Regions from separate parts of the Kribbella sp. NPDC004138 genome, predicted to be linked through region 2. Evidence: riboswitches for the same ligand, from Rfam matches in the RefSeq annotation. Region 2 holds a riboswitch; the other holds the start of a gene.

Region 1 (3,397 bases), on a different contig from region 2:
GTGCCGGTGCCGTCGACGTGGCCCTGGACGATGTGGCCGCCGAGCCGTTCGTGCGCGGCGACGGCCCGCTCGAGGTTGAGCGGCGAACCCTTCTCCAGGCCGCCGAGGCTGGTCCGCTGCAGCGTCTCGCGCATCACATCCGCGGTGAACAGGCCCCCGCCGTACTCCACCACCGTCAGGCAGCAGCCGTTGACCGCGATCGAGGCGCCGTGCGCGGCGTCCTCGGTCACCTTCGGACCCCGGATGGTGAGCCGCGCGGCGTCACCATCCAGTAGATCCAGGGACTCGACGGTGCCGAGTTCTTCGATGATGCCGGTGAACATCTACTTTCCTCCCAGAGGAACCAGGGTCAGCCGGACGTCGTCGCCGAGGCGGGTGACGTCCGCTAGCTTGAACCGCCGCAGGTGGTCGATCGATTCCGCGCCGAGGTCGCCGACCGCGGCGTAGCCGGAGCCGAGGACGGCCGGAGCGACGTACGCGACGATCTGGTCGACCAGACCGGCGCGCAGGAACGCGGCGGCCAGCGTCGGGCCGCCTTCGAGCCAGAGGTGCCGGATCTGCCGGTCGTCCAGCTGCCGGAGCACCTCGGCGGGATCGTGGGTCGGCAGCAGCAACGTCTCGGCGCGGTCGTTGCGGACGCGCGCGGTCGGCGGGATCTCGCGGTCACCGACGACCACCCGCAGCGGCTGCCGCGCCGCGGGGACGTCGTTCTCGTCGCGGACCGTCAGCTCAGGGTCGTCGTTCAGCACCGTCTGGGTGCCGACGACGATCGCGTCGCACTCGGCGCGCAGCCGGTGGACGTCGGCCCGCGCGATCGGGCCGGTGATCCACTTGCTGGTCCCGTCCGGCGCCGCGGACCGCCCGTCGAGCGTGGTCGCGAACTTCCAGGTGACGAACGGGCGACCGACCCGCACGCTGTGCAGCCAGACGTGATTGACCGCCTCGGCCTCGGAGCGCAGTACGCCCTCCACGACCTCGATGTTCTTGGTCCGCAGCTTCTCGGCGCCGCCCGCGGCGGTCGGATTCGGGTCGGGTACGGCGTACACGACGCGCGCGATCCCGGCTTCGATCAGGGCGTCCGCGCACGGACCGGTCCGGCCGGTGTGGTTGCACGGCTCGAGCGTGACGTACGCCGTACCGCCGCGGGCGCGGGCACCGGCCATCCGGAGCGCCTCGACCTCGGCGTGCGGGCCGCCCGCAACGGCATGGAAGCCCTCGCCCACCGGATGCCCGTCGCGGCCGGTGATCACGCACCCGACCACCGGGTTGGGATGGGTGCTGCCGACACCTCTCGCAGCCAGCTCGACAGCACGCCTCATCCAGGCGATGTCGATCGGCGACGCGTCGTTCACTGCTCGGGCCCCTCGTCGTCACGGACGCACTCCGGGGCCTCCGGCCGGCACGTCCGCTCCGCCGCCCACGGGGAACCGCGTCGCGCGGGCCGTCACAGCCCACGCTCCGCGCCATCGGGCGCCAGAGCGCACCCGTCGACCGCGTGCGCCTCCCATCCGGACTTTCACCGTCGGTCCTGGAATTCCACCAGGTCAACCGATCGCCATACCGCAGCGACCGGGTCGCGGACTGTTACCGCCGGCTCGGAATTACACCGACCCCGGAGCACGCGAGTGGGTTCACTCGTGCTTCAAGTATGCCCTCTGCCGCAACTCGCACCACGACCCAGGTCACATCCTGGTCGACGCCGGCGGCACCAGCCGGCGGGTGAGGGCCAGCGCCGCACCGGCCAGCGCGCAGCCGGCGGCCACCGCGAGGATCAGCGGCCGATACCCGAACGCGCCGGCCAGCCCGGCGCCGACGAGCGGCCCGACCGCCTTCGCGATCGTCGTCGGGGTGCCGAGCATCCCGGCGATCGTGCCGAAGCCGCTCGCGCCGTACCGGTCGAGCAGGATCGCCGGGGTCGCGATCGACGACACCCCGAACCCCAGGCCGAACAGCACCAGGCACCCGATCGCCCCGCCGACGCGCTCTCCGACGGCGGGCAGCAGCGCGACCGCGACGCCCTGGACGAGCAGGATCAGCGCAGTGATCGTCGCCATCGGCAACCACCGGGCGGACACGCTGGCCACCAGCCGCCCGGTCACCGACATCAGGCCGAGCAGCCCCGCCAGGCTCGCCGCTCGCGCCGGCGGGTGGCCCAGACTGACAAGGTAGAGGACCAGGTGGACGGCGATCACGGCGAGCGCCGCGCTGTGTACGACGAACGCGCCGGCGAGCAGCCAGAACCCGGGATCGCGCAGAACTCTGGTCGGCGACTTCGGGTGCCGCGTGGTTGTGGGCCGTGGCGCTTGCCGCGGTACGGCGAGGAAGTGCAGCGGGACTGTGGTGACGGCGAGGGTGCCGGCCAGCACGACGAGGGCGGAGCGCCAGCCGAGGCTGTGGGCGAGGTAACCGGTGAGTGGGATGAAGATCGAGCTGGCCAGTCCGCCGACCATCGTGATGGTGAGGATCGAGTTCGTCCGGGCGGTCGGGGCCGCGACGGCGACCACGACGGCGAAGGCGGGCGGGTAGAGGACCATCGCGCAGGCGACGCCGACCAGGACGAAGACGGCGTACAGCTGGACGGTGTTCTGGACCTGCGACCAGCCGAGGACGGCGGCCGCGGCCAGGGCCGAGCCGGACGCCATCAGACCGCGTCCGCCGCGGACGTCCAGGCGGCGACCGACAGGGATCGAGATGAGGCCGCTGACCAGCACGGCGATCGTCGACGCGCCGACCGCGGTCGTGGTGGAGATGGACAGCTCGTGGCTCATCGGGCCGACGAGGGCGCTGAACGCGTACGTGAGCACGCCGTACCCGACGGTCGTCGTGATCGCCAGCGCGGCGATCAGAAACCGCAGCCGACCCGTCGTCGGCGCGGTGACCACTAACGGCTCCATCACCAAAAGTCTTCCACGCCACGCGCCCGCCGTCCGGTGGATTTCCGTCAGCGCAACAGCAACCAGGCAGCACTCCCCAGCAGCCCGACAGCTCCCACGAAACAAGCCACAGCAACCCCCCACAACAACCTGCCCGACCCACCCCGCTCGCCAGACAAAATTCGCCCGGCGGTGGCCCGGCCGCCCGAGGCGGTCTGGGCGTGCGGTGGGTTGGGTGCATCGGGTGCGTTCGGCGGGAGCGCGGGAGCCCACCTGACGGGGGCGGGGTAGCCAGCCACGGCGGTCGCGCCGACGGCGGTGGCCAGGGCGTGCGGCGGGGTCGGTGCGTTGGGTGCGTTCGGCGGGGGCGTGGGAGTCCAATCGGCGGGGAGGGGTGGGAGTTGGTCGAAGACTTCGGGGGTGTCGGGGGTTTGGGCCCAGGGAGTGGCGGGCTGGGGTGGGACGGCGCCGGTTGCGGACAGGAGGCGGCCGGCGGTGGTGGCGGAGTCGGGGCGGTCGGACGG
Region 2 (3,397 bases):
ACCGGGTGCCGGACGCGGCGGAGTTCCAGCAGGCGCTGACCGAGCTGGAGGCTGTTGTTCCCGGATTTGCCAAGGAGCCGGCATGACCGCCGTACAGACCCCTTCGATCGCCGACCAGCCCCGCTACGACTGCCGGGACGCGTACGTCGAGACGCTCGCGGAGCTCGCCGAGGCCGATCACCGGATCGTGGGTGTGGTCAACGACTCCGTCGGGTCGAGCAAGCTGAACAGCTTCCGCAAGGCGTTCCCGGACCGGCTGATCAACGTCGGCATCGCCGAGCAGGACATGGTCGGGGTCGCGTCCGGGCTGGCCAACGGCGGCCGGATCCCGTTCGTGTCGGCGGCGTCCTGCTTTCTCACCGGGCGTGCGCTCGAGCAGATCAAGGCCGACGTCGCGTATTCGAACACCAACGTGAAGCTGTGCGGGATGAGCCCGGGCGTCGCGTACGGCGAGCTCGGCCCGACACACCACTCGATCGAGGACATCGCCTGGCTGCGCGCGATCGACGGCCTGCGGATCATCGTGCCGGCGGATCCGGTCGAGACCGCGGCCGCGCTGCGCTGGGCGGCTGCCGCGCCCGGGCCGGTGTTCATCCGGGTCAGCCGGATGAGCGTGCCGAAGGTGTACGCCGACGACTACGAGTTCCGGCTCGGCAAGGCGATCACGGTCCGCGAAGGCAACGACGTCACCGTGATCAGCAACGGGACCGTGCTGTGGCGGGCGCTGGCCGCCGCGGAACGGCTCGCCGCCGAAGGGATCTCGGCCCGGGTGCTGTCGATGCCGACGGTGAAACCGCTGGACGTCGACGCCGTGGTCGCGGCCGCGCGGGAGACGGCCGGCATCGTGACCGCCGAGGAAGCAGTGCCGGGCGGCGGGCTCGGCGGTGCGGTCGCGGAGACCGTCGTCCAGCACCACCCGGCCCGGGTGTCGATCCTGGGCATCGGCGAGTTCGCGCCGACGGGGTCGGCCGGCTACCTGCTCGACCGGTACGGCCTGTCCGCGGACGGCATCGCCGACGCCGCCCGCCAACTGCTCCGATGACTCCCGCTTGCGTCCGAAGAACCGGCGACACCTCTCCCCACTTCTTCGGACGTAAGGGGTTTCAGCCGAGGTGGGTGATGAGGGCGGCGATCGAGATCATCGCGAAGCCATGAGCGTCGGCGAAACCGCGCAGGTCGGCGCCGGTCATCAGGGTGCCGTCGTCGTTCATCAGCTCGCCGATCACGCCGACCGGCGGCAGTCCGGCCAGCCGGACGAGTTCGACGGTGGCCTCGGTGTGACCGGGCCGCTGCCGGACTCCGCCGTCGACGGCACGCAACGGCAGGATGTGGCCGGGCCGGATCAGGTCCGGGCGCTGCGCCGAGGGATCGGCCAGCACGCGGACGGTCCGCGCCCGGTCCGCGGCGGAGATGCCGGTGCCGACGCCGGTCGCCGCGTCGACGGACACGGTGTACGCCGTCCGCAGGCTGTCCTGGTTGTCCGGCACCATCAGCGGCAACTCGAGCCGGTCCAGGATCTCCGGCGCGGCGGGCGCGCAGACGTAGCCGCTGCTGTGGCGGACGAGCAGGGCCATCAACTCGGGGGTCGCGAGGCTCGCGGCGAAGGTCAGGTCGCCCTCGTTCTCGCGGTCCTCGTCGTCGACGACCACCACGGGTCGCCCGACGGCGATCTCGGCGACGGCGCGCTCGATGGTGTCCAGGCTGGTGACGGTGTTCACGGTCGTTGTCCTCTCGGCAGTGCACGCAGAGCACTCCGGGGGCAACGACAAGCCCACGCCCCCGTTTCCGAGGACGTGCGACTGCCACGTGCGTCTTCCCATCCGGACTTTCACCGTCGGTCCTGGAGTTCCACCAGGTCAACCGCTCCTCCTCGCGGAGTCACGGGTCGCGGACTGTCACCGCCGGCTCGGAATTTCACCGACCCCAGAGCACGTGTGTTCTCTCGACCATCAGCTTAACGGCAACCAGCACCCCAGGAGTGTCATGTCCATCTCATCCGTCTGGCGAGAGATCGAACTGCCGGCTACCGGTGACTGGGTCGATTTCGAGCACGAGTCCGGGTTGCGCCTCCGGCGCCCGACCTTCCGGGACGGCACCGACCAGGTCCGCTCCGCGGACGCCGGTGGGGGAGGCCATGGGGCGAATGCGGACGCCCGGGAGGTCGGCGGTGAGGCCGGCGGTGAGGCCGGCGGTGAGGCTGGCGGCGGGCAGGCCGATGGCCGGGAAGCCAGCGGTGGGGAGGCCGGCGGTGGGGAGGCGGGCGGCCGGGAGGCGCGCTCCGCGCGTGGTGGTCGGGGCCGGAAGGTTCGGTTTGCGGCGCCGCTGCCCGGCCGCTGGCGGTGGGCGGTCGGCGGCGGGTCCGCGGTTCCGCCCGAGGGCGGGGAGTTCGATGTGGAGCCCGAGGGCGGGGAGTTTGACGTGGCTACCGCACCTGCCGGCGAGAGCAATCCGTTCTATCGCCATGGGTTCTGGCGGATGTCGCCTGGCGGGCGCAGTCTCGTGCATGCGGACGGGACGCCGGCGCTGCTGGTGGCCGACACCGCCTGGGCGCTGCCCTGGCGCGCCACCCCGGAGCAAGTACGTGAGTACGCCGCGGACCGGCAGTCCAAGGGTTTCAACGCGGTCCTGCTGATGACTGTGCAGCCGGACATGCGTGCGATCGGCCCTCGCGACCGCACCCAGGACGAAGGCTTCGACGTCGGCTTCGAGGACCTGCCCGACGGTCACCTACGGCAGCTGAACGCCGAGTACTTCCAGTACCTCGACAACCTCCTTGACATCCTCGTCGAGCACGGCATCGTCCCGGTCCTGCAGCCCGTCTTCCAGGGGTTCGGCTGGAAAGGCCTCGACGTGGCCGGCACCGTGGTGCCAGAGCAGGAGTACGCCGCCTACTGCCGCTACCTCGTCGCGCGGTACGGCGCCCGGCCGGCGATCTACCTGGTCGGCGGCGACGGCTCCGGAGCCGAGCCGCAGACCGCGGCGGGCGGCGCCGAGGTACACGCGGTCGACTGCTACGAGCAGCCCACCGGCATCCACTACCGCCCGCACATCCGCGCCGACGCCCACCAGGACGCCGAGTGGCTCGACTTCCAGTGGTGCCAGACCGGCCACACCGGCGAGCACGTCCCGGAGCGGGTCGCCGACATGTGGCGGAACCGCCCGATCAAGGCGGTCGCGAACGGCGAACCGACGTACGAGCACACCGGCCGGACCGGTGTGGCCGAGGGCTGGTGGCAGGGCCACGAGGCGTGGAGCAACCTGTGCGCGGGCGGGACGATGGGCGTCGTCTACGGCGCGGGCAGTCTGTGGCAGTGGCGGCTGCACGGCGAGGAGCCGGGGCACTCCGAGTTCTTCCTCGCCCCTGGTGCCGGCTGGCGGGACGCGATCGGCTTCGAGG

The links. A riboswitch is a leader RNA that binds a small molecule or an ion and turns the genes downstream of it on or off. The one in region 2 is predicted to bind FMN.
Region 1: it holds a riboswitch for FMN, as region 2 does, so the genes downstream of both, ribD (bifunctional diaminohydroxyphosphoribosylaminopyrimidine deaminase/5-amino-6-(5-phosphoribosylamino)uracil reductase RibD) here and ribB (3,4-dihydroxy-2-butanone-4-phosphate synthase) in region 2, are expected to answer to the same signal.

The regions. Positions count from the first base shown of each region.
Region 1 covers NZ_JBSGFZ010000020.1:125,319-128,715, reverse strand. Annotated here, with positions in the region: gene ACWEOO_RS27100 (riboflavin synthase) at 1-323, opposite strand, end outside; gene ribD (bifunctional diaminohydroxyphosphoribosylaminopyrimidine deaminase/5-amino-6-(5-phosphoribosylamino)uracil reductase RibD) at 324-1,334, opposite strand; FMN riboswitch at 1,493-1,624, opposite strand; gene ACWEOO_RS27090 (MFS transporter) at 1,683-2,894, opposite strand; gene ACWEOO_RS27085 (serine/threonine-protein kinase) at 2,942-3,397, opposite strand, start outside.
Region 2 covers NZ_JBSGFZ010000009.1:26,083-29,479, reverse strand. Annotated here, with positions in the region: gene ACWEOO_RS14420 (transketolase) at 1-86, shown strand, start outside; gene ACWEOO_RS14415 (transketolase family protein) at 83-1,042, shown strand; gene ribB (3,4-dihydroxy-2-butanone-4-phosphate synthase) at 1,104-1,718, opposite strand; FMN riboswitch at 1,803-1,936, opposite strand; gene ACWEOO_RS14405 (apiosidase-like domain-containing protein) at 1,984-3,397, shown strand, end outside.